DNA from 2 places in the Alloalcanivorax venustensis genome. Region 2 is predicted to be linked to the other one. Evidence: predicted binding sites of a transcription regulator. Region 2 holds the regulator's gene; the other holds the start of a gene.
The links. The regulator sigma-54, encoded in region 2, starts transcription at its own class of promoters, with help from an activator protein. The targets are predictions, from matches to a motif close to TGGCACNNNNNTTGCTNT.

Region 1: a site for sigma-54 is predicted at 5,958-5,975, ahead of glnK (P-II family nitrogen regulator). Genes of this name have one in related genera too.

Annotation. Positions count from the first base shown of each region.
Region 1 covers NZ_CP179934.1:833,809-848,250, forward strand. Annotated here, with positions in the region: gene ACMG4O_RS04005 (NYN domain-containing protein) at 1-107, shown strand, start outside; gene ACMG4O_RS04010 (pseudouridine synthase) at 100-819, shown strand; gene ACMG4O_RS04015 (fatty acid desaturase family protein) at 816-1,877, opposite strand; gene ACMG4O_RS04020 (AraC family transcriptional regulator) at 2,020-3,051, shown strand; gene ACMG4O_RS04025 (SDR family NAD(P)-dependent oxidoreductase) at 3,172-3,930, shown strand; gene ACMG4O_RS04030 (YifB family Mg chelatase-like AAA ATPase) at 3,927-5,417, opposite strand; gene ACMG4O_RS04035 (accessory factor UbiK family protein) at 5,507-5,749, opposite strand; gene glnK (P-II family nitrogen regulator) at 6,082-6,420, shown strand; gene ACMG4O_RS04045 (ammonium transporter) at 6,506-7,765, shown strand; gene ACMG4O_RS04050 (DEAD/DEAH box helicase) at 7,920-9,272, shown strand; gene ACMG4O_RS04055 (SDR family oxidoreductase) at 9,290-10,042, opposite strand; gene ACMG4O_RS04060 (alpha/beta fold hydrolase) at 10,076-10,888, opposite strand; gene ACMG4O_RS04065 (histidine phosphatase family protein) at 10,910-11,587, opposite strand; gene ACMG4O_RS04070 (LysR family transcriptional regulator) at 11,683-12,597, shown strand; gene ACMG4O_RS04075 (SDR family oxidoreductase) at 12,951-13,676, shown strand; gene ACMG4O_RS04080 (2-hydroxychromene-2-carboxylate isomerase) at 13,705-14,292, shown strand; gene speE (polyamine aminopropyltransferase) at 14,301-14,442, opposite strand, start outside.
Region 2 covers NZ_CP179934.1:3,189,828-3,204,269, forward strand. Annotated here, with positions in the region: gene lptA (lipopolysaccharide transport periplasmic protein LptA) at 1-200, shown strand, start outside; gene lptB (LPS export ABC transporter ATP-binding protein) at 202-927, shown strand; gene ACMG4O_RS14955 (RNA polymerase factor sigma-54) at 1,120-2,568, shown strand; gene hpf (ribosome hibernation-promoting factor, HPF/YfiA family) at 2,610-2,909, shown strand; gene ptsN (PTS IIA-like nitrogen regulatory protein PtsN) at 2,914-3,387, shown strand; gene rapZ (RNase adapter RapZ) at 3,408-4,262, shown strand; gene ACMG4O_RS14975 (HPr family phosphocarrier protein) at 4,259-4,528, shown strand; gene mgtE (magnesium transporter) at 4,787-6,151, shown strand; gene ACMG4O_RS14985 (BPSS1780 family membrane protein) at 6,148-7,086, opposite strand; gene ACMG4O_RS14990 (BPSS1780 family membrane protein) at 7,073-7,885, opposite strand; gene pmbA (metalloprotease PmbA) at 7,956-9,311, opposite strand; gene yjgA (ribosome biogenesis factor YjgA) at 9,364-9,900, shown strand; gene ACMG4O_RS15005 (cyclic nucleotide-binding domain-containing protein) at 10,052-10,516, opposite strand; gene tldD (metalloprotease TldD) at 10,516-11,979, opposite strand; gene ACMG4O_RS15015 (carbon-nitrogen hydrolase family protein) at 11,969-12,844, opposite strand; gene ACMG4O_RS15020 (YhdP family protein) at 12,837-14,442, opposite strand, start outside.

The sequences.
Region 1 (14,442 bases), 1.1 Mb from region 2:
ACGGCTGTCAGGTGGAAGTCTACGGCGTGGCGCCGCTCACCGCGGCGGCCCTGATGCGCGCCGCCGACGATTTCATTCCCATCGAAGGAGATTTGCTGCTTGGCTGATTCGCCCACCGGCCCGGCGCGGCTGGATTTCTTCGTCGCCCACGCCGCCGGCCTCAGCCGCAAGCAGGCCAAGGCGCTGATCCGCGGCGGCGCGGTGACGGTGACCGGTGAAGACGGGGCGCCGCGCACCGGCCTCAAGGCCAACAGCAGCGTGGCGCCGGGGGAGTGCGTGCGGCTCGACGGCGCCGTGCTGACGCTGCCCGGCGAGCGCTACCTGATGCTGCACAAACCGGCCGGCCGGGTGTGCGCCCTGGAGGACGCCCTGCCCACGGTGATCGATCTGATCCCCGCCGAGCAGCGCCGTGGCCTGCGCATCGTCGGCCGCCTGGACCGGGACACCACCGGTCTGTTGCTGCTCACCACCGACGGCCAGTGGGCCCACCGCCTGATGTCGCCGCGTCACCACTGCGCCAAGCGCTACCGGGTGACCACCGCCGAGCCGCTGGACGACGCCCAGCTGACGCGGCTGCGCGACGGGGTGGTGCTGCACGACGACCCGGCGCCCACCCGGCCCGCCGAGGCGCGGGCGTTGAGCGACACGGAACTGCTGCTGACCATCAGCGAAGGCCGCTACCACCAGGTCAAACGGATGCTGGCGGCGGTGGGCAACCGGGTGGTCGCCCTGCACCGCGAAGCGGTGGGCCACATTGAACTGGCCCCGGACCTGCCCGCCGGCGCCTGGCGCCCGCTCACCGACGCGGAAATCGGCTAGCGCAGCTCGCCCTGCAGCGCCATCACATCCACGGTCCGCGACCGGTCCAGCGGGTCCACCAGCGTGTGCGCGTCCTGATACACCCGCGGCGTCTGGTACAGCGCGACCAGCGCCCGGGCGTGGCTGGGGCAGACATAGCGGTCCGGCATTTCCCGTTGCAGCCAGGCGCGGACCTTGGGCGCCTGATCGGAGCCCATCTTCGGAAACAGGTGGTGCTCCACATGGTGGCTGAAGTGGAAATGCAGCGGGTCCAGCCAGCGCAGCTGACGCACGCTCATGGAATTGTCCACCGGGTGGTTGTTGTCCATCTGCGGGCGCAGCATGTGGTTGGTGAGAATGTAGCCCTGGCCCAGGGCGTTGGCCATCATCAGCGGGATCAACACCGTGAACAGCGCCAGCGGCCCGGACAGCACCGCCAGAACCAGCCAGGCGGCGCCGCACAGCAACGCCTGGCGAATCGCCTTGTTGCGCTCGAACCCTTTGAATTCCTCGCGGCGGCGGGTCTGCATCCACAGTACCAGCTGGGCGTGGAACATGAAGGAATAGAGCAGGAAAAAGTAGCTGTACCAAGTGCCCGAGCCCGGCGCCAGCTTGGTGAAGTTGGCCAGCTTGGGGTGCTTGTTGTAGCGGTGGGCGGTGCCGAACGAATCCGGGTCCCGGTCGCCCAGGTTGGTGTGCGCGTGGTGGGCCACGTTGTGCCAGCGGCGCCAGAACTCCGGCGGAATCATCATCGGGCCGAAGCCGATCCAGCCGAACAGGTTCTGCAGGCGCCGGCTCATGCCCAGGGCGCCGTGCAGCACCTCATGGGCGAGCAGCGCCTGGCAGCCCAGGGTGTGGCCCACCACCACGGCGATCAGCAGATTACCCCACCAGGGCAGGCCCAGCGTCAGAATCGCGGCGATGCCGCCGACGATCACCAGGCTCATGGGCAGAAACCAGATCGCGCGCCACGGCCGGGCCCGGAACGCCGACGGCCCCAGGTCCTGCTTCATTGCATCGCGAATGGCGCGGGCGTCGTCGGCGCCGAAAGTGCGCTGGTAGCCTCGGGTGTCGCTCATGGGGTCCTCCGGAAGGAAATGGCAACGGGTGGATGTCACAGCGCCGCTATTCTCACCGTGCCCCTGTCGACGGCGAAGGGCTGCGCCGGACAGTGACCTGTCATTTTCGGACAAAGCCGCGAACAGGTGTATTCTCTTGGCCATGAGCGTACAGATCGCGGATCTCCCCAGCCTCGCCGGCGACCGCACCCCGATTCCGGTCAACTATGTCCGCAATCTGGTGGAGCTGGTCCATGAGTTCGGTCTCGACACGGACCGGCTGCTGGCGCATGTGGGCCTGACCCAGGCGGAAGTGTACAGCGCCGAGCCGGCACTGCGCTTCGAGCAGTTCCAGCGGGTCATGGCGGGCGCCCGGGACCTCAGCGGCGACCCGGCCATCGGCCTGGCGCTGGGCCGCCAGCTCACTGTCACCGCCCACGGGCTGCTCGGCTACGCGGCGATCAGCAGCGCCGACCTGGGCGAGGCGCTGGAACTGCTGGAGCGCTATTTTCGCACCCGCACCCGCCTGTGCCTGCCGCGTCTGAGCCTGGAGGGCCGCTGGGTCCGGTTTTGCCTGGCGGAACCCTACGACCTGGGCGATATCCGCGAGCCCTATCTGGAAGTGGTCACCGCCGCGCTGGTGGGCGGGCTGCGCTATTTGCTCGATGACCGCCTGCAGGACGCCACCCTGGAACTGCCCTACGCGCCGCCGCCCCATGCGGAGCGTTACGCCGAAGTGCTCGGCATGCCGGTGGTGTTCGGCCGTGAAGTGGCGGCGCTGCGCTTCCCGGCACGGCTGATGAAGGTGGCGTTTCCGCTCTCCGACCCGGCCTCCCGGCGCATGGCCGCGCACAAATGCGAAGAAGAGCTGCAGCGCCTGGAGGCGGACCTGGACTGGGCCTCGCGGGTGCGTGCCCGGCTGATGCAGGCGGAGGGCATGCTGCCCAGCCTCGATCAGCTGGCGGCCAGCTTCCATCTCACCTCCCGCACCCTGCGGCGCTATCTGGCGGCGGTGGGGGTCAGCTACCGGCACCTGCTGGAAGAGGTGCGCATGGCCCGGGCGGTGCGCTACCTGCAGGCCAACCTGCCGGTGCAGAAAGTCGCCGACCTGCTCGGCTACGCCGACCCCAGCAATTTCACCCGCGCCTTCCGGCGCTGGACCGGCCACCCGCCCAGCTTCTACCAGAACGGCTGAACCGACACATCCGCTTACCCAACCGCCGCCGGTGCGCGCCGTGGGCGCTTGAGCGCGGCCCCGCCCGGCGTTAGGGTTTTGCTCTTCTTTCCTATTCCTCCACCTGATAAAGAGACCCCCATGAGCGAGAACCGATTCGACGTCAGCGGCAAACGTATTCTGATCACGGGGGCGTCCAGCGGCTTCGGCGCCCACTTCGCGCGGGTGCTGGCGGAACAGGGCGCCGACCTGGTGCTCGCCGCGCGGCGCGTGGAAAAGCTGGAAGAAACCGCCGGCGCGGTGCGCGCCCTGGGCCGGGACGCGGTGGTGGTGCCCATGGACGTGGCCGACCACGCCAGCGTGGAGGCCGCCTTCGAGCGCATGCCGGCCCTGGATGTGGTGGTCAATAACGCCGGCATCAGCCGCGACGGAGCCACCGACACCCTGAGCGAAGAAGACTGGAGCGCGGTGGTGGACACCAACCTGAATGGCGTCTGGGCGGTGAGCAAGTTCGCCATCCAGCAGTGGCGCCGCGACGGCCGCCCCGGCAACATCATCAACATCGCCTCGATCCTCGGCCTGCGCGTGGGCGCCATGCTCGCGCCCTACACCGTGGCCAAGGCGGCGGTGGTTCAGTTCACCCAGTCCATCGCCCTGGATTACGCCCGCCACAATATCCGCTGCAACGCCATCTGCCCCGGCTATGTGGAAACCGACATCAACCGGGAATTCTTCCAGGGCCCCCACGGCGAGAAGCTGATCAAGCGCATCCCTTACCGCCGCCTGGGCCAGATCGACGAACTGGTGGGGCCGCTGTTGCTGCTCGCCTCCGACGCCTCCAGCTACATGAGCGGCGCGGCGATCCCGGTGGACGGCGCGCATCTGTGCAACACGCTTTAAGGCTTGAGCAGGTTCTGGCGGTAGCTCAGCGCCTCGCGGAGATGCTCCCGGCGGATCACCTCGCTGCCGGCCAGGTCGGCGATGGTGCGCGCCACGCGCAGGCTGCGGTGAAGCGCCCGGGCGGACAGCTCCAGGCGTTCCATCACCCCGGTGAGCCAGGCCTTGTGCGGGCCTAATGCCTCCATCAGTCGCTCCGCGTCGAGCTCACGGTTAAGCCGGCCCTGGCGGTGCAGCTGGCACGCCCGGGCGGCCAGCACCCGCTCCCGCACCCGTCGGCTGGGCTCGCCGTCCGCGGCCCCCAGCAAAGTATCCGGCGACACCGCCGGCACTTCCAGATGCAGATCGATGCGATCCAGCAGCGGACCGGACAGCCGTCGCTGATAGCGCTTCGCTTTCTCGCACTCGTAGCCGCAGCTTTTCTCCGGGTCGCCCAGGTACCCGCACGGGCAGGGGTTCATCGCCGCCACCAGTTGGAAGCGGGCCGGAAACGTCACCTGTTGAGCGGCCCGCGCGATGTGTACCTCGCCGGTTTCCAGCGGCTCGCGCAGCACCTCCAGCACCCGCGGCTGGAATTCCGGCATCTCATCCAGAAACAGCACACCTTCATGGGCCAGGGATATCTCGCCGGGGCGCGGCCGGCCGCCGCCGCCCACCAGCGCGGCAGCGGAGGCGGTGTGATGCGGCGCCCGGTAGGGCGGCTGCAGGAACGCGCCGGCGGGGCGCGCGTGACGCAGCGAGTGGATCGCCGCCACTTCCAGGGCCCGCTCCCGGTCCAGTGGCGGCAGCAGGCCGGGCAGGCGCGAGGCCAGCATGCTTTTGCCGGCACCGGGCGGACCGCTCATCAGCAGGGAGTGGCCGCCCGCCGCGGCGATCTCCAACACCCGCTTGGCGGCCGGCTGACCGCGAATCTGAGACAGACAAGGGGCGCCCCCGGTGTCGTCGCCGGGCGAGGCCGGTGGGGCGTGGAGCGGTAGCCGGGTGTCCCCCTTCAGGTGCGCGCACAGTTCGGTGAGGCTGTTCACCGCCAGGGTGTCCGCGCCGGCGAGGGCGGCTTCGTCACCGTTCGCCGCCGGCACCACCAGGGTGTGTCCGTCGCGGGCCGCGGCCAGCGCGCCGGGCAGCACCGCCGGCACCGGGCTCAGCGCTCCGGACAGTGCCAGCTCGCCGATCCACTCCATGTCTTTCAGATCGACGCGCCCCAGCTGTCCGCTGGCGAGCAGAATGCCCACCGCGATCGGCAGGTCGAAGCGGCCGCCGTCCTTGGGCAGGTCGGCCGGCGCCAGATTGACGGTGATGCGCTGTTGCGGGATGCGAAAACCGCCGTTGATCAGCGCCGAGCGGACCCGGTCCTTGCTCTCGCGGACGGCGGTATCGGGCAGGCCCACCATGGTGAAGCCGGGCAGGCCCGGGCCCAGATGGATTTCGACGCGCACCGGTATGGCACGGATTCCCAGGGTGGCGCGGCTGTGGAGCAGGGCGATAGACATGGCCCGAGCATAAGCGGCCGGCGGTGCGGGCCCTGTACGCCGTCGCCCTCGATCCGCGTGCGCCGATGGCGCTACTTAATGTAGGAGAGTCAGGAACGCTGCTCCAGCGCCGCCACTTCCTTCTCCAGAGCTTCCAGCCGGGCGCGGGTGCGCTCCAGCACCTGCTGCTGAATCTCGAATTCCTCACGGCTGATCAGATCCAGCCGGGTCAGCGTCTCATTGAGCACGGCGCGCACGCTGTGCTCCACCTCCTGGCGCAATTGCCCCAGGTCTCCGGGCAGATGGCGGCTGATGTCGCTCATCAAACGATCGAGAAAGGCTTGGCTTTGCATGGCCACAGGCTCCACTATTTGCAACACGGGCGGGTCAGGGTGCGATGGTACCACCGCCCTCGATGTTATGGGGCGTCTCAAGAGCACCGTAACGGCGTGCACCATTTTGGGAAGTGCCCCGCAATGGTGCACTATATTGCCGCAACCGACCCCGGAACACCCCGGGGTTGCAGTTCTAACCCTCTGAAAATGCGTGACTTTTAAAAATTGGCATGGGTCGTGCAGCTAACGGGCTAGAGCGTTCGCGCGAGTGGATGGATCGGGAACCAAAGAGGGGCCTGAAACCCAACGGACGTTAACGGACGCGTTATAAGCGTTTGAAGGAGATAGAAATGAAACTGGTTACAGCCATCATCAAGCCGTTCAAATTGGACGACGTGCGTGAAGCACTGTCCGAGATCGGCGTTCAAGGCATCACCGTTACCGAGGTGAAAGGCTTCGGGCGCCAAAAAGGTCACACCGAGCTGTATCGCGGCGCGGAATACGTGGTCGATTTCCTGCCCAAGGTAAAAATCGAAGTGGCCATCGCGGAGACCAGCCTGGATCAGGTTATCGAGGCGATCACCAAAGCGGCCAACACCGGGAAAATCGGCGACGGCAAAATCTTCGTCACCACCCTGGAGCAGGCCATCCGTATCCGCACCGGCGAGACCGGCGAGGACGCGATCTAAGTTTAGAGAACGCAAGTTTAGAAAATGTGTAACACGACCCATGCCAAGGTCCTGAACACGCTTCCAATTCTCGGAGGGTTGCAACGTGGAAAATCAAATCTTTGAACTTCAGTACGCCATCGACACCTTTTATTTTCTGGTGTGTGGCGCACTGGTAATGTGGATGGCGGCGGGCTTCGCGATGCTCGAAGCCGGCCTGGTGCGTGCTAAAAACACCACCGAAATTCTCACCAAGAACGTGGCGCTGTTCGCCATCGCCTGCCTGATGTACCTGGTCTGCGGTTATTCGATCATGTACGGCGGCGGCATCTTCCTGAACGGCATTGAAGCCTTTGATCTGGCCGGTGTGCTGGCGGACTCCGCGGAAGCGGGTTTTGACGGCGGCTCGGTCTACTCCGGCGCGTCCGATTTCTTCTTCCAGGTAGTGTTCGTCGCCACCGCCATGTCCATCGTTTCCGGTGCCGTGGCCGAGCGTATGAAGCTGTGGGCCTTCCTGGCGTTCGCGGTGGTCATGACCGGTTTTATCTATCCCATTGAGGGGTCCTGGACCTGGGGCAGCGCCGACGTGTTCGGCATGTACAACCTGGGCGACCTGGGCTTCTCCGACTTCGCCGGTTCCGGCATCGTGCACATGGCCGGTGCGGCCGCCGCGCTCGCCGGTGTGCTGCTGCTGGGCGCCCGTAAAGGCAAGTACGGTCCCAATGGCGAAATCCACGCGATCCCCGGCGCCAACCTGCCGCTGGCGACCCTGGGTACCTTCATCCTGTGGATGGGCTGGTTCGGCTTCAACGGCGGTTCCGTGCTCAAGCTCGGTGACGCCGCCAGCGCGCACTCCGTGGCCATGGTGTTCCTGAACACCAACACCGCCGCCGCCGGTGGTGCCGTTGCCGCGCTGATCGTGGGCCGCTTCCTGTTCGGCAAGGCCGACCTGACCATGCTGCTCAACGGCGCCCTGGCCGGCCTGGTGACCATCACGGCCGAGCCGTCCACCCCGACCGCGCTGACAGCCACTATCTTCGGTGCGATCGGCGGCGTGCTGGTGGTGTTCAGCATCGTGACCCTGGACAAGCTGAAGATCGACGATCCGGTCGGTGCCATCTCCGTGCACGGTGTGGTCGGCTTCCTGGGCCTGATGCTGGTGCCGATCACCAACGACGGTTCCAGCTTCTCCGGCCAGCTGATCGGCGCCCTGACCATCTTCGTGTGGGTGTTCGTGGCCAGCCTGATCGTGTGGGCCATCCTCAAGGCGATCTTCGGCATCCGCGTCTCCGAAGAGGACGAGTACGAAGGCATGGATATCGTGGACTGCGGTATGGAAGCGTACCCGGAGTTCGTGAAGAGCTGATCCGTCTTCTTCCAATCTGTCTTGCTCCAACCTACAGGGCGCCTTCGGGCGCCCTTTTTTGTTTCGGTGAAACAAGTCTCTGGTATCCTGCCGGGAGCGGCGCTCCCTTTCGCGGGCCGGGCCCGCTCCTACAAGTCATCACCGAGTATTGTCTGTGTTTGCTGATCTGAATCTCCATGAACGTTTATTGCGCGCCCTGGAAGAGCTGTCGCTGAGTGAGCCCACGGCGGTGCAAACGGCGGCTATTCCCCCCGCTCTGGCGGGTCGGGACCTGCGCGTGGTGGCGCGGACCGGCACCGGCAAGACCGCCGCCTTCGTGCTGCCCATGCTGCAGCGATTGCTGGAAGAGAAGGACCGGGGCATCGGCACCCGGGCGCTGGTGCTGGCGCCCACCCGGGAGTTGGCCCGGCAGACGCTCAAGCAGGTGCAGGCGCTGTCGCGCTTCACCTTTATCAAGGCGGAAGCGGTCACCGGCGGCGAGGACTTCAAGGTGCAGGCGGCGCGCATCCGCAAGAACCCGGAGGTGCTGGTGGGCACGCCGGGCCGGCTGATCGAGCATCTCGAGGCGGACAATCTGGCGTTGTCCGAACTCAAGGTGCTGGTGCTGGACGAATCGGACCGCATGCTCGACATGGGCTTCAGCGACGACGTGCTGCGTCTGGCGGCGGCCTGCAACCCGGCCCGGCAGACGCTGTTGTTCTCCGCCACGCCGGGCGGCGCGGCCATGGACGCCATGGTGGCGCGGGTGCTGCGCGAGCCCGAGTCGCTGATGCTCGACAGCGTGCGCGAGCTCAATCAGCAGGTGCGCCAGCAGATCATCACCGCCGACGACCGCTCCCACAAGGAGCGCCTGGTGCAGTGGCTGCTTGCCCATGAGCCCCACCGCAAGGCGATCGTGTTCACCAACACCAAGGCCACCGCCGACCGCCTCGGCGGAGTGTTGCGCTCCACCGCCCACAAGGTGTTCGTGCTGCACGGCGACAAGGACACCAAGGACCGCAAGCTGGCGCTGGAACGGCTGAACAGCGGCGCGGTGACGGTGCTGGTGGCCACCGACGTGGCCGCCCGGGGCCTGGACGTGGACGGCCTGGAGCTGGTGATCAACTTCGATATGCCGCGCAGCGGCGATGACTACCTGCACCGCATCGGCCGCACCGGGCGCGGCGACGGCGAGGGCGTGGCGATCTCGCTGGTGGAGAGTTTCGAGTGGAACCTGATGGCGAGCATCCAGCGCTATCTGCGCCAGGAGTTCGAGTTCCGGGTGGTGGAGGCGCTGCGCGGCCGCTACCTGGGCCCCAAGGAGCGCAAACGCTCCGGCAAGGCGGTGGGCAGCAAGCACAAGAAGCTGAAGAAGAAGGCGCTCGCCCAGTCGGCCAAGGCGGCCGGCAAGAAGCCGGCGGCGAAGAAGAAGGCGGCGCGCAAGCGCCCGGCGCCATCGCCGGCGCCGGATACCCAGGGCGGTTTCGCCAAGCCCAAGCGGCGCAAGAACCCGGGGCCGCTGGACTAGTTTCCGGCGGCCGGGCGTCAGGTCATTTTCTTGACCAGGGAGAGGGGCAGGACCTTCATGGCGAACCCCAGCGGCGCCCAGGGCCAGGACGGCACATAGGCCTTGGCGGGTTCTTTCTCGATGGCGCGGACCAGCGCCTTGCAGCCGGTCTCGGTGTCCACCATGAACGGCGCTTTTTCCACTTTCTCGTTGATTTCCGAACGGATGTAGCCCGGGTAGAGGGTGCTCACGGTGATCGGCTTGCCGATCATCTCCATGCGCAGCCCTTCCGCCAGGCTGGCCACGCCCGCCTTGGTGGCGGCGTAGGTGTTGATGTTCTTGCGCATGCCGCGCACCGCGCTCATCGAGGAGATCACCACCAGATGGCCGTTGTTCTGGGCCCGGAAGATCTCCATGGCCGCCTCGCACTGGGCCAGGGCGGCGACGAAGTTGGTCTCCGCGGTCTGCCGGTTGGCGTGGAAATAGCCGGTGCCCAGCGGCTGGCCCTTGCCCATGCCGGCGTTGACGATGATCCGGTCCAGGCTGCCCAGCTCGGTGCGGAACGCACGGAACACGTCGAACACCTGGTCGTAGTGGTTCACGTCCAGGGGTTTGACCAGCACGGTGATGCCGGGGTGGGCCTGTTCCAGTTCCGCTTTCAGGGCGTCCAGCTTGTCGGTGCGCCGCGCGCACAGGGCCAGGTTGCGGCCCCGGGCGGCGAACAACCGCGCCATGCCGGCGCCCAGGCCGGAGCTGGCGCCGGTGATGAGAATATTGGAACGGGTACTCATGGCATTATCCTTGTCGCGTGCGTGGACCCCGGATCACAGCGTGGCGAGGAAATCGGACAGCGCCCGGTTCACCGCTTCGGGGTTTTCTATCGGCGAATGGTGCCCGGAATCGGCCACCGTGACCAGCCGCGCCCCGGGGATGGCGTCGACGATGCGCTGCGCTTTTTCCGGCGGCGTTGCCCGGTCCAGTTCGCCGACGATCACTAAAGTAGGCGCACTGATCGCGCTGATATCGCCGCTGATGTCGTCACGGGTAAAGACGTTCTCCAACGCCAGCTCGATGCCGTGGCGGTCGTGGGCCAGGATCAGCGCCTTCTCGTGGGCCACCCCGTCCGGGTTGGCGTCGCGCCAGGGCTTGGCGTACAGGAATTTCTGCATGCGCGTGACCACCTCATCGCGCTCGGCGTCGCTGCCATGGGCGAACCGCGACTGCTGCTGGCGGTGCACCGGCAGCAGGTCGGCGTCTTCCGGGTCCGCGGAGGTGTCCAGCAGCACCAGGGCGCGCACCCGCTCCGGGTACTTGAGCGCCAGTCGCATGAAGGTCATGCCGCCCTGGGACAAACCCACGAAAATCGCCTGGTCATAACCCAGCTGATCGAGCAGGGCGACGCTGTCGTCGGCCATGTCGTAGAAGCTCCAGCCCTTCTCGCGGTAGCCGGAGCCGGTGTGGCCGGGCCAGTCCAGGCTGACGCAGCGGTAGCGGTCGCGCAGCGCCTCGATCTGCGCCTCGAACATGGATTTGTCCGCCAGGACCCCATGGCCGAACACCAGCAGCGGGCCTTCGCCCTCGTCCAGGTAGGCGTAGCGCTGGCCGTTCAGTTCGATGGTGTGGTGGGTGAACGCCATGGTGGGCCTCGTGATCGCCGGTTAGCGGTAGGTGAGCATGTCGCCGGCCAGATGCAGGTGCTCGTTGAGCGTGGCCAGGCGCAGACGGCCGGTGTTGACCAGCAGCCGGGTGACGCTGGTGTTGATCAGGCCCCGGTTGAAGGTGATCAGCGCCTCCTGGTCCAGCTCAAGCAGGTGCTGAATGGCCACGCTGATGGCGCCGCCGGAGGTGAACACCAGGGCGCTGTCGCCGCTTTCCAGCCGGTTGGCCAGGCTGTACAGGGAGGCCAGCACCCGCTCGCGGAACGCCGGCCAGGTTTCCTGATAGTCGTCTTCGTTGCGCTGCCAGCGGCGCAACGCTTCCTCGAAACGGGCCTGGAAGGCGCGGCGCGGGTTGTCCTGTTCGTTCATCCAGCGGGTGAGCACCGCCCGGTCCTGGGACTCGGGCCAGTGCACCCGCATCAGGGTCTGGTGGTCGTATTCGTTGAAGCCGGTGTCGGTGGCCCATTCCTGCGGCAACCCCAGTGCTTCCAGTGTCGCCTGGGCGGTTTCCCGGTGACGCTGCATGGCGCCGCACACCACCCGCGGCGCGCCCAGATTCTGCTCGCGCAGATGGCGGCCGAGGATGCGGCTCTGTTCCCAGCCGGCGTCGGACAGGGCGTCGTAGTTCTCGGCGCCGAAACTGGCCTGGCCGTGACGGATCAGGTAAATCACTGGCATCGAGGGTCTCTGCTTATTCCCGGAAGTTGACCCCATGCTAGGGGGCGGTTTTCAATTAATCTAATGAATCTGAAAAATACACCTGGATAAGCCCCATGCATGTCTCCCGCTTCGATCTGAACCTGTTTGTGGTCTTCGACGCTATCTATACCGAAGGCTCCCTGACCCGCGCGGCGCGCGTGCTCAACCTGACCCAGCCGGCGGTGAGCCACGCCCTGGGGCGGTTGCGCGACCGTCTTGAGGACCCGTTGTTCGTGCGCCAGGGGGCGCGCATGGTGCCCACCAGCCGGGCGCGCGCCATGGTCACCCCGGTGCGCCATGCGCTGGGCGGGTTGCAGCGTTGCCTCAGCGACGAGGGCGGCTTCGACGTGGCGGACGCGGAGCGCACCTTCGTGGTCGGATTGCGCGACGGGCTGGAGGGCTGTCTGCTGCCGCCGCTCACCGCCGGCATTCTTGAAGAGGCCCCCGGCGTGCGGCTGCAGTCGATGACCGTGGCGCGCCGGCAATTGGCCACGGAACTGGCCAGCGGCCGGTTGGATCTGGCCGCCGACGTGCTGTTGCCACTGCCGGACGCCATCGAACACCGCCCGGTGATGAGCGGGCCGCTGGTGGTGATCATGCGGCCGGGCCACCCGCTGGCCGGCAAGCTGGACCTGCCGGCCTATCTGGCAGCGCAGCACGTGCTGGTGTCTTCGCGCCGGGAAGGGCCCGGCATGGAGGATTTCGGCCTCTCCCGCCTCGGCTACCGGCGCAATATCCGCCTGCGTTGCCAGCACCACATGGCGGCGTTGTCCACGGTGATGGGCTCGGACCTGCTGCTCACCCTGCCGGGCCTGCTGGCGCGTCAGCTGGCCCCCGCCGGCAGCCACGTGGAGCCGCTCCCCGCGGACGTTCCCGGCCTGGAGCTGCACCTCTACTGGCACCGGGATCAAAGCGCGGACCCGGGCCACACCTGGCTGCGGCAAAGGGTGATGGCGATGCTGGCGGAACAGCAGAGCGAACCCGGCTAAGACACCTTACTGACGCCACCTTCACGCTTACCCAATTCGCCTTATTGCATATCCACAGGGTGCAAGAGCAACCTCGTCACTTGTGACGTGAGTCACATTTTTTGGTTGTGATAATAAAAGTACCTTGGGGATAGAAAAATGGGATGGTTCAAGGATTTTTGGCTGGTTGACTGGCCGATGGTGATACGTCGTGTGGTTCTGATTCTGGTGCTGGGGGCGGTGGCCTGCGCGGTGGCGGTGGCCGTGGGCGGCTGATCGTGAGCATCATCGGTGCGGGTCGGCCGCGCCTTTCCCCTGTTAAGCGAAGCCGGTGCATACTGGGTCGACCTCTGTAGCCTGTACAAGGAGACCCCATGACCGCCCCCGCGATTCTTGTGGTCGGCGCCGGTGACGCCACCGGCGGCGCCATTGCCCGACGTTTTGCCCGTGAAGGCTTCACCGCCTGTGTCACCCGCCGCACCGAGGACGCCCTGACGCCGCTGGTCGAGCGTATCCGGGAGGAGGGCGGGCAGGCCCGCGGCTTCGGCTGCGACGCCCGCGACGAAGATCAGATGCAAGCCCTGGTGGACACCATCGAGACCGAAGTGGGGCCGCTGGAGGTGGTGGTTTTCAATATTGGCGCCAATGTTCATTTTCCGATCCGCGAGACCACCGCCCGGGTCTACCGCAAGGTGTGGGAAATGGCCGCGTTCGCCGGCTTTCTCACCGGCCGGGAGGCGGCCCGGGTGATGGTGCCGCGCGGCCGTGGCACCATCCTGTTCACCGGCGCCACCGCGTCGCTGCGCGGCGGTCGCGGTTTCGCCGCGTTCGCCGGCGCCAAATTCGCGCTGCGCGCGCTGGCGCAGAGCCTGGCCCGTGAGCTGGGTCCGGAGGGCATCCACGTCGCCCATCCGATCATCGACGGTGCCATCGACACCGCCTTTATCCGTGATAACTTCCCGCAGCGTTACGCGCTCAAGGACCAGGACGGCATCCTCGATCCCGAGCACATCGCCGATGCGTACTGGATGCTGCACCAACAGCCCCGCGATACCTGGACCCACGAGCTGGACCTGCGCCCGTGGATGGAAAACTTCTAACAAACGATGAATGAATGGAGAGCCGCCAATGAGCCGCGAGCTGGAATTTTTCTTCGATGTGGGCAGCCCCGCGTCCTATCTGGCGTGGACCCAGGCGCCGGGCCTGTGCCGGCGCACCGGCGCCACCCTGCGCTACCGGCCCATGTTGCTGGGCGGCGTGTTCAAGGCCACCGGTAACGCCTCGCCGGCGGCGGTGCCCGCCAAGGGGCGCTACAGCGGCCGGGATATGCAGCGTTTCGCGCGCCGTTACGGCGTCACCCTGAACCAGAATCCGCACTTTCCGGTGAACACCCTGATGGCCATGCGGCTGGCCACCGCCGCTCTCGACAGCGAGCAGCGCGATACCGTGCTGGCCGCCCTGTTCGAGGGGATGTGGCTGCAAGAGCGGGATCTGTCGGACTTGGACGTGCTCGGCCGCACCCTGGCCGAAGCCGGTCTGGATTCGGCGCACTGGGCAACTCTGGCCCAGGATCAGGCGGTCAAGGACAACCTCAAGGCGACCACCGAAGAAGCGGTGGAGCGCGGCGTCTTCGGCGCGCCCACCTTCTTCGTCGGTGAGGAGATGTTCTTCGGTCAGGACCGTCTCGACTTTGTCGAGGAGGCGTTACGGGCCTAGCCCGTGGCTCAGGACAGCGCCTGTTCCATGAACGGCGGCAGCACCAGTGCCGCTTTGTGGATGTCGGCGCTGTAGTAACGGGTCTCGAAGCTCTTGCCGGTGGCGTCCGCCTGGCGGAAATCCGCCACGTCGTGATCCTTGCCCGCCAGG
Region 2 (14,442 bases):
TCGAAGGCGCCAAGGTGGAGTACAACCTGGATTCGCGCCGCGTGGACGCCAGCAGCGAAGGCGACAAGCGGGTCCGCCTGGTGATCCCGGCCAAGAACGCCGAGCAGGCCAGCGAGGACGCCGAGCCGGAGGAGCAGGACAACGGCGAACCGGCCCAGGACGCCCCGGCCGCGCAATCCGACAATGCGGAGACCCCCTGAGATGGCACATCTGAGCGCCCATAACCTGGCCAAGAGCTACAAGAGCACCCGCGTCATCGAGGACGTCTCCCTGGAAGTGGAAGCCGGCCAGATCGTCGGTCTGCTGGGCCCCAACGGCGCCGGCAAGACCACCTGCTTCTATATGATCGTGGGCCTGGTGGCCGCCGACGCCGGCCGCATCGAGATCAACGGCAACGACATCACCCACCTGCCCATGCACGGCCGGGCCAAACGCGGCATCGGCTACCTGCCCCAGGAGGCGAGCATCTTCCGCCGCCTCACCGTGGAGCAGAACATCATGGCGATCCTGGAAACGCGCAAGAGCCTCAGCAAGGCGGAGCGCAAGGAGCAGCTGGAGAAACTGCTGCAGGAATTCCACATCGACCATATTCGCGACAGCATGGGCATGAGCCTGTCCGGCGGCGAGCGGCGGCGCGCGGAGATCGCCCGCGGCCTGGCCACGGACCCGGACTTTATTCTGCTGGATGAGCCCTTCGCCGGGGTCGACCCGATCTCCGTGAACGACATCAAGAGCATCATCCGCCATCTCAAGGACCGCGGCATCGGCGTGCTGATCACCGACCACAACGTCCGCGAGACCCTGGATATCTGCGACACCGCCTATATCGTCAGCACCGGCCATATCATCGCCGACGGCGACGCCGACACCATTCTCGGCAACCAGCAGGTGCGCGACGTCTACCTGGGCGCCGATTTCCGGCTCTAGTGGCGACAAAAGCGGCGGCGGGCGCCGCCGCGCCTTGCGCACCGCCCAAACCCTTGCATATAGTGGACGCCTTCCCGCCGCATCGCCCTACACCCTTCCGCCGGACAACACAATAGCTGGCATGATTATTGCTTAATTTCGATTGATGCTGCTATGCTCCAACCCTCGGGATCGAGCAACCAGACACGCAGCATGAAACCCTCCTTACAGCTTCAAATCGGCCAGCAGCTGACCATGACGCCCCAGCTGCAGCAGGCAATCCGCCTGCTGCAGCTGTCGACGCTGGACCTGCGCCTGGAGATCCAGCAGGCGGTGGAGACCAACCCGCTGCTGGAAATGGAGGAAGGCGCCGAGGATTTCAGCGCCGATGACGGCGAGTACGACGCCGACGCCGACCTGGATGTGGAGCGCAGCGACGCCCTGGAAGACCTGGTGGACGGCCCGGTGGAGACCGACAGCGACTGGGACGACCTCTACGTGGGCCAGAGCAGCCCCGGCGGCGAGAGCGAGGACGCCGACGCCTGGCAGCAGCGCCACGCCAACCCGGACACCCTGATCAGCCACATGGAGTGGCAGCTCAACCTGACGCCGATGAGCGACCGGGACCGGGTGATCGCCCAGATCATCATTGAAGCCCTGGACGAGCGCGGCTTCGTCACCGTGCCCCTGGAAGACCTGGTCACCACCGCCCATAACGAAATCGCCGACCCGGACGACCCGGTGGAAGACGATGAAGTGGTGGCGGTGCTGCACCGGCTGCAACAGTTCGACCCGGTCGGCGTGGCCAGTCGCGACCTGGCCGAGTGCCTGGGCGTGCAGCTGGCCCAGCTGCCCGAGGACACCCCGCATCTGGACCACGCCCGGGCGGTGCTGGCGCACCAGACGCTGCTGGAAAAACACGATTACGCCGGCCTGCGGCGGGCGCTGGGCGCCACCGAGGAAGCGCTGCTGGCGGCCATGGCCCTGCTGCGCGGCCTGGATCCGGCCCCGGGCCAGCAGATCGGCGGCGAGAGCGCCGATTACGCGGTCCCCGACGTGGTGGTCAGCGCCCACAAGGGCGGCTGGCGGGTGGCGCTCAACGAGGCGGTGCTGCCGCGCGTCAACCTCCACGCCCAGTACGCGCAGATGGCCCGCCAGGTGGGCGGCGAGGACGGCCAGTACCTGCGTAACTGCATGCAGGAGGCCAAATGGTTCCTGAAAAGCCTGCAAAGCCGCCACGATACCCTGCTGAAAGTGGCCAGCCGCATCGTCGAGGTGCAGCAGGACTTCTTCAACTACGGTGAAGAGGCGATGAAACCGCTGGTCCTGGCGGACATCGCCGAGGCCGTGGGCATGCACGAGTCCACCATCAGCCGGGTCACCAACCAGAAATTCATGCTCACGCCCAAGGGCGTGTTCGAGCTGAAATATTTCTTCTCAAGTCACGTCGACACGGACGGCGGCGGTGAGTGTTCCTCCACCGCCATTCGTGCCATCATTAAGAAGCTGGTCGCCGCCGAGAGTCCTCGCAAGCCGCTCAGCGACAACAAGCTGGCGAGCTTGCTGAATGATCAGGGGATCAAGGTGGCGCGCCGCACGGTCGCCAAATATCGCGAGGCGATGCGCATCCCGTCCTCGAGCGCCCGCAAGCGTTTGGTGTAGGCGCGCGGAGGATGGGTCTTAACGAGGTATAGGAGCCAGCCATGCAAATAAACATCAGTGGTCACCACCTGGATATCACCGACGCCCTGCGTGACTATGTGGACGAAAAGTTCGCCAAACTGGAGCGCCATTTCGATCAGATCACCAGCATTCAGGTGATCCTGTCTCCGGAGCCCAAATCCCACAAGGCCGAATCCACCATCCACATCTCCGGCGCCGACGTGTTCGCCACCGCCCACGCGGACGACATGTACGCGGCCATTGATGCGCTGACCAACAAGCTGGACCGGCAAATCCTCAAACACAAAGAGAAGACGGTGGACCGTAAACACGGTCATTAACCCTATGCGAGTACGTGAATTGCTCAGCGAAGACCGCACCTATAACGACGTGTCGGTCACCAGTAAAAAACGGTTGCTCGATCAGATCGCCCAGCTGGCCGCGGCCAGCTGCGGCGGCCTCAACGAGCAGGAAGTGTTCGACGCCCTGGTGGCCCGGGAAAAACTCGGGTCCACCGGCATCGGCGAGGGCATCGCCATTCCCCACTGCCGGCTGGGCCACTGCGAGGGCGCGGTGGGCCTGCTGTTGAAGCTGGAAGACGCGGTGGACTTCGACGCCGTCGACGGGCGCCCGGTGGATCTGGTGTTCGTGCTGCTAGTGCCGGAGCAGAACCCGGAACAGCACCTCAAGACACTCAGCCATCTGGCCAGCCTGTTCAACGACGATGACTACCGCAGCGACCTGCGACGGGCCCACAGCAACCAGCAGTTGTTCCAGGTGGCGGTGGAATCGGAAGCGGAACTACGCCTCGCGTCCTAGCCCTTACCGGTTGCCCCCTTATGAAGCTCACCATTCTCAGCGGCCGCTCCGGGTCGGGTAAAACCACCGCCCTGCAGGCCCTGGAGGACCACGGTTACTATTGCGTGGACAATCTGCCCCTGGGGCTGTTGCCCACCCTCACCGAACAGCTCGACACCGAGGAACACGCCCCCGAGCGGGTGGCGGTGGGCGTGGACGCGCGCAACCTGCCCCGCCAGCTGCTGGCGTTCAAAAGCATCATCAAGGCACTGAAAAACCAGCAGGTGGAGACCGAGGTGATCTTCCTCGACGCCGACCCGGGCACCCTGCTGGAGCGCTTCAGCGCCACCCGCCGCCGCCACCCGCTGAGCGACGACGACCGCACCCTGGCCGACGCGATTGAGTACGAAGCGCATCTGCTGGCCGACATCCGCATGCTCGCCGATCTGGTGATCGACACCAGCAGCCTGGACGTGCACACGCTGCGCAACCTGATCCGGCAACGGGTGGCCCGCCGCGACGTCAATCTGTCGCTACTGATCGAATCCTTCGGCTATAAAAACGGCCTGCCCCGCGACGCCGACCTGGTGTTCGACGTGCGCGCCCTGCCCAACCCGCACTGGCACAACGAGCTGCGGCCGCTGACCGGCCGCGACGAGCGCATCGCCGAATTCCTGCGCGGGCACCCGGAGAGCGAGCTGATGCTGGAAGACATTTTCCACTTTCTGAACCGCTGGCTGCCCACCTACGCGGCCAACGACCGCAGCTATGTGACGGTGGCCGTGGGCTGCACCGGCGGCCGTCACCGTTCGGTCTATATCACCGAGCAGCTGGCCCACCGGCTGCGTAACCAGGGCGTGCCCTTGCACGTTCGCCACCGGGAGCTGGATGGATGATTGAACAGGACCTGGCCATCACCAACAAGCTGGGCCTGCACGCACGCGCCGCCGCCAAGGTGGTCAGCGTGGCTTCGCGCTACAGCTGCAGTATTCAGGTGATTCACGGAGAACGCCGCATCGACGCCAAGAGCATCATGGGGCTGCTCACGCTGGGCGCCGCCAAAGGCATCACCCTGCGGGTGTGCGTGGACGGCGAGGACGAACAACCGGCCATGGACGAACTCACCGATCTGTTCCAGCGCAAGTTCGACGAAGGCGAATAAAGCTGGGTTGAATCGCGACCTTGTGGGAGCGGGCCTTGCCCGCGAAAGGCAAGCCAGCTTGCCGGCAACGGTTGCCCCGCGGAGTTCCAGAGATTTCTCAGCGATGGCACCGGCGATGTCTCTGGTATCCTGCCGGGCGGCCTAAGCCGCCCTTTCGCGGGCGAGGCCCGCTCCCACAATGAAACACCCACCGTTTTTCAGCCTTTGATCCTCCGGTAACGCGCGGTGATGTAAACTAGCGCGCTGAAGGAGGGAACCATGACCGCAGAACAAACCCGCCACCGCCGCAACCTGAAAACCGTCAACCGGGCACTGGCCAGCGGCGCGCTGTCCGAAGTCCGTCAGGTTTTGAACAATCTGCCAGGCGCGGAAGCCGCCCACCTTCTTGAGTCCTCCCCGCCCCGCGAACGCGAGATCCTCTGGCAACTGCTCAACCAGGAGCAGGAAACCGAGGTGCTGCAGTATCTCGGCGAGGAAGTGCGCGTGGAGCTGCTGCGCGACCTGCCCACCGAAGAGCTGGTGGAGCTGATCGAGGACCTCGACACCGACGATCTGGCCGACCTCCTTCAAGAACTGCCGGAACAGGTCACCAGCCGCGTGTTGGCCGGCCTTGACGCCCAGAACCGGGAACGCCTGGAACAGGTGATGAACTACCCGGAGGACACCGCCGGCGGTCTGATGAACACGGACGTGATCACGGTGCGCCCGGAGATCACCTTCAGTGTGGTGCAGCGCTATCTGCGGCGCCTGGGCGACATCCCCAAGACCACCGACAACCTGCTGGTGGTGAACCGCAAGAACCAGTTCGTCGGCGTACTGCCGCTGACCCGGGTGCTGATTTCCGACCCCGGCACCTCGGTGCGCGAAGCGATGATCACCGATGTGGAAGCGATCCCCGCCACCCAGGACGCCCACGAAGTGGCCAAGCTGTTCGAACGGCTGGACCTGGTGACCGCCCCGGTGGTGGACGAGAACGGCATGCTGGTGGGCCGGATCACCATTGATGACGTGGTCGACGTGATCATGGAAGAAGCCGAGCACTCGCTGATGGGCATGGCCGGCCTGGGCGAGGACGAGGACACCTTCGGCTCGGTGTGGCAGACGGTGCGCCGCCGTGCCCTGTGGCTGGGCATCAACCTGCTCACCGCCCTGGCCGCCTCGGCGGTGATCAGCCTGTTCGAGGACACCCTGGAGAAGGTGGTGGCCCTGGCGGTGCTGATGCCGATCGTCGCCAGCATGGGCGGCATCGCCGGCAGCCAGACCCTGACGCTGGTGATCCGCGCCATGGCACTGGGGCAGGTGCAGGCGGGCAACACCCGCTATCTGCTGACCAAGGAGTTGGCGGTGGGCGCCTTCAACGGCCTGCTCTGGGCGCTGGTGATCGGCGCCACCGCCGCGCTCTGGTTCGACGACCCGAGCCTGGGCGTGATCATCGGCTGCGCCATGATCCTCAACCTGGTGGTGGCGGCCGGCGCCGGCGCCATGATCCCGATGGCGATGAAACGCATGGGCATCGACCCGGCCCTGGCCGGGTCCGTGGTGCTGACCACCGTCACCGACATCGTCGGCTTCATGGCCTTCCTCGGTCTCGCCACCCTGCTCTACGCCAACCTGGTGGTCTAAGCGAGTTCGGGCGTCGCTTCCGGCTCGTCGTCGGCGCCGAAGATATCCCGGAACGAGGCGTACACCGACACCGTCAGCACCGCCATCAGGAACAGGCCCAGCACCAGCGCCAGCAGGCTCAACAGCACCATGGCCAGCGCCCCGGAGACACCCGGGCCCAGCAGGGTGCTGGCCAGCACGAACAGCAGCGCGAGCGCGCCGCCCACCGCCAGCATCACCAGCAATACCACCACGCTGTACCAGAGCATCGGCGCCCAGTTCTTGAGCACCGCGATCAGGCTTTCCCCCAGCGCCTGGAAGCCGTTGCGCCCGCCGAAGTAGACCAGCGGCGCCTGGAACCAGATCAGCGCCATGTAGGGCAGCGACAGTGCCGTCACCAGCAAGCCGGTGAGCGCCATCTTTGCGCCGTCCAGACCGGCGCTGATCTCCGGCACCGGCTCCAGGGCGTTGCCGAAGGCGGCGCTGAAGAAGGCGGCGATATCCGGGCCGAACGCCACCCACACCAGGGCCGCCATCAGCGCGGTGAAGCCGATCTGCAGCAGCAGCTGCATCAGCCCGGCGAGAAACAACGCCCCGGTGCGGTTGGAAAAGCCGGCGAACAGATCGCCGAACTCGAAGTCGTCGTCGCCCCAGCGCCGCCAGGCAAGATGGAACAGCCCCGCCGCCAGCACCGGCGAAAACAGGGTCGGCACGAAGCTGCCCAACACCGGCACGAACAGGCTCAACAGGCTGATGCCCAAAATCACCGCGAAGAACACCAGCACGGCCAGGCACCAGAGCACCCAGTTGGTGGCCACCAGCGACCAGGCCCGCTTCCACCACAGCCAGCCGTGCCCCACCGGACGGCGGCGGGCGCGGCCCACCGTCGCCTCGCCGGGGCGCGGCGTCTCCAGCAACGCCGCTTGTGGCCCCTGGTAGGGGTTATTCGGGTCCATGTTCGGCACCGTCGGCGGGGTTGGTAAGCACCTGCCGGAACGACACATAGTAAGCGCCGGCCAGAATCGGCATCACGAACAGCAGACCCAGCAGCAGCGGCAGGGCCGCCACCATGATGATCAGCATCACCACGATGCCGTAGACGATCATCGGCAGCAGGTTCTTCATGCAGGCGCGGAAGCTGACCCCCATGGCGCCGCCCAGGCCCATGCCGCCCAGCATGATCAGAGGCACGGCGAAGTAGAACAGGAACATCACCAGGGTGAACACGATCAGGAACAGCGGCAGCATGATCGCCATCATCACGCCCATGCCGCTGCTCATCGCCTGCGGGTCCATGGACTGCAGCGACATGGAGCCGCCCAGGGAGATCGCCATCAGACCGCCGACCACCAGCAAGGCGCCCAGATAGACGCCGATCTGCACCAGCGCCAGCAGCAGCAAAGGCCCGGTGCGCTCGGAAAAGCCGGCGAACAGATCGCCGAAATCGGAGCGCCCGTCGGTGGCGATACGGTGGAACAGCTTCACCAGCCCGGCGTACAGCAGGGTGGTGATAAAGGGCTGCGCCAAAGGCCCCAGGAACGGGATCAACTGCAGCCCCATGGTGATCACCATCACCAGTACCAGGGCGCCGATCACCACGCCCCAGTGGCCACTGAGCATTCTCATCCCCTCACCGAGCCAGCCCAGCGCCTGGCCCACGGTGACTTTGTGCGGACCGGCCAGCGTAAAGGTCCCCTCGCCTTGCGGGCTGGTCACGTTGGTTTCCGGTCCTTGGTAAGGATTCACTTCCGTCATGAATATTCCCCTGAGTTTCAAACGAATTAACAACCAATAGAAAAAATGGCGGGTGACGCCGCCGGCGACCTCAGGCGCCGGCGATTTTCATCGGGCTCAGCAACAGCGAGCCGCACGCGATATTGCCGCGGCGGTCCACGTCCGTGCCACTGCCCTGGATGCCGGCGAACATCTCCCCCAGATTCCCGGCAATGGTAAACTCCTGAAGCGGTTTGCGTATGACACCGTTCTCAATCCAGAAACCCGAGGCGCCCCGGGAGTAATCACCGGTGACCAGATTAACGCCCTGGCCCATCACCTCGGTGACCAGAATACCCCGGTCGATGCGCCGCACCAGGGCGTCGAAATCCTCGCCGGTATCCGAGATCGACAGGTTGTGCACGCCGCTGCCGTTGCCGGTGGGCGCCATGTCGAGCCGCCGCGCGGCGTACAGGCCCAGCGCGTAGCGGCGCAGCACCCCGTCTTCCACGAACGCCTGGTCCCGCGTCGCCAGACCGTCGCCGTCGAACGGCGCCGAGCCGTTGGCGCCCGGCAGCAGCGGTTGCTCGCGCACATCGATGCCTTGCGGGAACAGCCGCTCGCCGAGCCGGTCGCGCAGAAACGAGGCGCGCCGGTAGAGGCTGCCGCCGCTGATCGCGGAGATAAAATGGCCAAGCAGGCCGGCGGCGATCTCCGGCGCCAGCAGCACCGGCAATTCTGCGGTGTCGGGGATTTCCGCGCCCAGCCGCGCCAGCGTGCGCTCGCGGGCCCGCTCACCGACCTGCTCGGCGGAGGCCAGCAAATCCGCGCGGCGGCCGGCGTCGTACCAGAAATTACGCTGCATGCCCTGGTCGTCCTCGGCCACCACCGCGCAACTGCGCGAGTGCATGGTGCCGGCGTAGCCCTGCAGGAAGCCGGCACTGGTGCCCAGCACCCGCAGGCTGCTGCCGGTGGACACCGAGGCGCCCTCGGAGTTGACGATGCGCTCGTCGTCGCGGGCCACCGCTTCGCAGCGCAGGGCGTCATCGATGGCCTGCTCGGTGCTCAGCGCCCAGGGGTGGTACAGGTCCAGGTCCGGTATCCGGTCGGCCAGCTGCTCGGGGCTGGCGATGCCGGCGTACTTGTCCTCTTCGGTGTGGCGGGCGATGGCGCAGGCGGCGGCCACCGCGTCGCGCAGGCTCTGCGGGCTGTCGTCGGAGGTGGACGCCTGACCCTTGCGCTGGCCGAAGAACACCGTCACCGCGAGGCCCCGGTCGCGGTGAAATTCCACCGTTTCCACTTCGCCCAGACGGACGTCCACGGACAACCCCTGGGCCAGGCTCAGCTGGGCTTCGGCGGCGCTGGCGCCCTGGCGTTTCGCCTCTTCCAGCACCTGTGCCACGGTGTCGCGGGCGGCCCCCAGATGCTGCGGGCCGAGATTCGCTGTCACGCTGGCGTTTTCGGACATAAAATACGTTTTCCATTCAATGCATTATTGGAAGCGCTGCTTCCCTGGAATCATGACCGAGTATAACGATACCCCCGCCAGCAAAACACGCCGCAAGCAGGATATGCAGGCACTCCAGGAAGTGGGCTTGACCCTGATGGGCCTGAAACCGGAGCAGCGCGCCCGCCTGCCGCTCACCGACGGCCTCGAGAAAGCGCTCGACGAAGCGCGCCGCATCACCAACCTGGACGCCCGCCGGCGCCATGCGCTGTTCATCGGCCGCCTGATCTACGACGCCGACAGCGACGCAATCGTCAGCGCCGTGGAAGCCCTGCAGAACCCGCTGCGCCAGCAGCGCCTGCAACACTGGACCGAGCAGATCGCCGCCTGCGACGGCCCCAAGGAGGCGGAGCCGGTGCTGCAGCAGGTGCTCACCGAATACCCGGAGGGGGATCGCCAGGCGCTGCGCAACCAGGCCCGCAATCTGATCAAGGCCCGCCCCGCCGACCCGGACGCCGCCGACGCCGACCAGCGCGCCCGCTTCAAGCGCGAGCGCAAACGCTTCCAGAGCCTACTCAACGACCTCGAAAAGAACGCCCCGCTTTACTAATTGTGGGAGCGGGCCCAGCCCGCGAAAGGGAGCGAAGCTCCCGGCAGGATGCCAGAGACTCCTCTAAGGGCAGCACCATCAGCGTCTCTGGAATCCCGCCGGGTGGCTAGAGCCACCCTTTCGCTTGCAAGGCAAGCTCCCACAAGGCTGGCTAGCCCAGCGGGGGCATGAACTGGGCGAGGCGGGAAGAAGTCTGGCGCAGGTTCTCGCACAACAGGCGGGCGATGTTTTCCATCAGCACGGCGGCGGCGCGCGGTTCCCGGCGGCGCAGCTGCTCGAAGCCCTTGCGGGTGAGCACCACCAGGGTGGTGTCCTCGGCGGCGCGCACCGTGGCGGAACGGGGCTGGTGATCCACCAGCGCCATTTCGCCGAGGGAATCACCGGGGTTGAGATGGGCGATCACGGCCGCCCCACTGGCGTTTTGCGCCTTGAGGATGTCCAGGCGGCCGCGCACCACGAAACAGAGGAAGTCACTGCGGTCGCCCTCGCGGCAAACGGTGTCGCCGGCGGCGGCGCGATTAACGAACACCAGCTTCTCCGCCACAGCCAGCTCCTCGGCGTTAAGACCGTCGAACAGGCGCATGCGCGCCAGTACTTCGGGAACCGACACCGGCATCAGGCGGTGCCGCCCACCGTCAACGCGTCCACCCGCAGGGTGGGCTGGCCGACGCCCACCGGCACCGACTGGCCGTCCTTGCCGCACACGCCGATGCCGCTGTCCAAGGCCAGGTCGTTGCCGACCATGGAGATGCGATTCATCACTTCCGCGCCGCTGCCGATCAGGGTGGCGCCCTTCACCGGGCAGACGATCTTGCCCTTCTCCACCAGGTAGGCCTCGCTGGTGGAGAACACGAAGCGCCCGGAGGTGATGTCCACCTGGCCACCGCCGAAGTTCACCGCGTAGATGCCCCGGTCCAGGCTGGCGAGAATCTCTTCCGGGTCGGATTCGCCGGGCAGCATGTAGGTATTGGTCATGCGCGGCATCGGCAGGTGCGCGTAGGATTCGCGGCGGCCGTTGCCGGTGGGTGCCACGCCCATCAGGCGGGCGTTGGTCTTGTCCTGCATGTGGCCGACCAGCTTGCCGTTCTCGATCAGGGTGTTGTAGCCGCCCGGGGTGCCTTCGTCGTCGACGGTGAGCGAGCCGCGCCGGTCCGGCAGGGTGCCGTCGTCGACCACGGTGCACAGGCTGGACGCCACCTGCTGGCCCATCATCTTGGCGAACATGGAGGTGCCCTTGCGGTTGAAGTCGCCCTCCAGGCCGTGGCCCACCGCTTCGTGCAGCAGTACGCCGGGCCAGCCCGGACCTAGCACCACCGGCATGGTGCCCGCCGGCGCCGGTTCCGCGTCCAGGTTGAGCAGCGCCTGGCGCACCGCGTCGCGGGTCCAGGCTTCCAGCCGGCCGTCCTGGCGCAGCCAGTCGTAGGCCACCCGGCCACCGCCGCCGGCGCTGCCGCGCTCGCGGCGGCCGCCCCGTTCCGCGATCACGGAAATATTGAAGCGGATCAGCGGCCGCACGTCCGCCGCCAGGGTGCCGTCGGTGGCAGCCACCAACACCACGTCCTGCTCGCCGCTCAAACTGACGGTGACTTCCTTCACCGCCGGGTCCAGGGAGCGGGCCAGGCGGTCCATCTCCTGCAGCAGCGCCACCTTCATTTCGCTGCTCCAACCGGGCAGCGGGTCCAGCGCCGGATAGCGGGCGGGCATGGTCTTGGCGGCGCCGATGCGCACCGATTGGTCCTTGCCCTGACGGCCGATGGCGGCGGCGGCACTGCCCGCCTGGGTGAGCGCGTCCAGGGAAATGTCGTCGCTGTAGGCGAAACCGGTTTTGTCGCCACTGACCAGACGCACACCGGCGCCACGCTCCAGGTTGAAGCTGGCGTCGCGCACCAGGCCGTCCTCGAGAATCCAGGCCTCGTGGCGGCTGTGCTGGAAGTAGACGTCGGCGTAGTCGGCGCGCCCGGCCAGTTTGCCGCCCAGCAGGCTCTGCAGCTGGTCGGTGCCCAGTTGGGCCGGGGCCAGCAGAATGTCCGAGGCCAGGGAAAGCCGTTCGCTGTCGGAGGTCCGTTGGTTAGAGATCATAAGGACCGTTCACCTTGAATCGTTGATGGGTGTGCACCGGCAGGCCGGAGCGTACTTGATCGAGCACGGCGGGGTCGACGGTGCCGAACACCACGCCGGGGCGGTCCGCCTGGTCGCCTTCGGAGCCGGCCACCACCCGGCCCCAGGGGTCCACCAGCATGGAATGGCCGAAGCTGGCGCGGGTCTCGCTGTGCCGGCCGCACTGGTTGGCGCCCAGCACGTAGCAGCCGTTCTGCACCGCGCAGGCGCGCAGTAACAATGCCCAGTGCGCGGCGCCGGTGGTGGCGGTGAAGGCGCTGGGATAAACGATAAGACCGGCGCCCCGGTCCGCCAGCACCCGCGCGTGCAACGGAAAACGCAGGTCGTAGCAGATCGCCAGGCCCACCTGCAGGCCGGCGGCGGTGGCCACCACCGCCTGGTCGCCGGGCTCGAACACGTCCGATTCCCGGTACCGGCCCTGGCGGTCGCTCACGTCCGCGTCGAACAGGTGCAGTTTGTCATAGAGGGCGGTGATCTCGCCGTCAGGGCCGGCCAGCACGCTGCGGGTGCGCACCCGGGGCGCCGGCACCGGTTCGCCGCCGGGCCGGGTCAGCGCCGGGATGCTGCCGCCGATCACCCACAGGCCCAGGGTCCGGGCGCGCTCGATCAGCCAGCCGCACAGTTCGCCGTAGCGCTCGCCCAGGGCGCGGTAGTCGACGCCGTAGCCGGCGAAGTTCTCCGGCAGCACCGCCAGCTCGGCGCCGCCCTCGGCGGCGCGGGCCAGGGCCTCGCCGGCGGCGCGCAGGTTGGCGTCGGTGTCGGCGCCGCTGGTCATCTGCACGGCGGCCACGCGACAACGCGCCGTTGCGTCCTGCCTGTTACTCAAGAAAGCCCTCCGTCTCCTTCACCTGGGGATCCTGCCAGGGGCCGGATACCTGGTATGTGATGGTGGTGGTCTTATCCAGCTTATCACCCCAAAGGCGTTCCACCACAAAGATACCGGCGCACACCGCCGGGCCGGCGATGCAGCCGGCGTAGAGGTTACTGGACAGCGGCAGCGTCATGGCCACTTCCTGATTGAGGGTCTGCGCGGCCAGATCGGCCTGGCCGTTGATCTCGAAGGCGGCGGACGGCGATTCGATGGACACGTCGCGGGCGGTGAGCGCGGCGCCGTCGAACACGAAGTCGCCCTTGATGGAATCGCAGCTCAGACCCTCCTGGTAGAGATCGGAGAAGTCCAGACGCAGCCGGCGCTGAATATTGGCCACATTAAGCACCCCCAGCACGCGCAGCACCGAGGTGCGCTTTTGCGGATCGGGAATCAGGCACTCGCCGATGTCGAGCCGGGCGTCGCCGGTCAGGGCCAGATAGTCCGGGCTCAGCGGCCAGTCCGGCCAGGACAGATCCAGGGTGGCGCGGGCGTCGTCGCTTTCCAGCAACACCGGCAGGCCCCAGGCGGTGAGGGTGTCCTTGAGATCGCCCGAAACCACGCTGCCCTGGTAACGGGTACGCTGGGCGCCCGCGCCGGTCTCGGTCCAGGTGAGGTTGCCGTCCACCTGGACGCCGCGCCATTCGCCGCGCAGGGCCTCGGCGCGCGCGCCGCCGTCCACCGGGCGGATGCGGGTGGACCAGTCGCCCAGCACTTCGCGCCCGATGCGGGCGTCGGTAAGGGTCACGTCCATCACCGGTACGTCCGTGGGCGACGGGCGCCGGCCGTTGTCGCCCGCCTCGCCGTCGGCGCCACCGGTGAGCGGATTATCCGGCAGCCGCAGCCGGCTGATGGACAGCGTCATCGGCCGGTCGCCCCGGGGCCGATAGTTGGCGGGCAGGCGCAGCGTGCCGGCCAGAGCCGGCGCCGCCATATTGAATTCCCAGCCGCTCTGGTGGGGCGCGGCGATAAACCGGGCGTCCGACAGGGCCACGCCGAACAGGTCCAGATCGGCCACCGTGACCGCCACGCGGCGGACCAACGACGGCGACACGGGGCCACCGTCGCCCTGCCCGCCGCCTTTGTTCAGGCCCTGCACGAAGTCCAGCCAGTCGGCGGCCCTGGCGCGCTCCGCCCGGCCTTCGATCACCAGCCCCCGCTCGGGCAGCGACGGCGGCGCCACGCCGCCCAGGCCCAGGGCGCCGGCGAAGTTGTCGCCGGTGCGGAAGCGGCCGCGCGCCACCTCGCCGTAGTCGACGCTCAGGCTCTGCTCGCGGCCGGCGCGCCACACCAGCCGGCTGCCGCGCACGCTGCCGGCGCTTTTGCCCAGGGGCGCGGGGGCGTCCACCTTGACCCCTTCCAGGGTGGAACGCGCCTCCACGCGCAGCGGCATGCCCCGCCAGGGCATGCCCAGGTCCAGCTCCAGCGGCAACCGCCCGCTCACCGGCACCGGCCAGTCCATCCCCGACCAGTCGCGCAGCCGCGCCACCGGCAAGGCGCCGGTGAGCTGCATTTGGCTGTCCGGCCCCCGCGTCAGCCAGGAGCCGGTGAAGCGG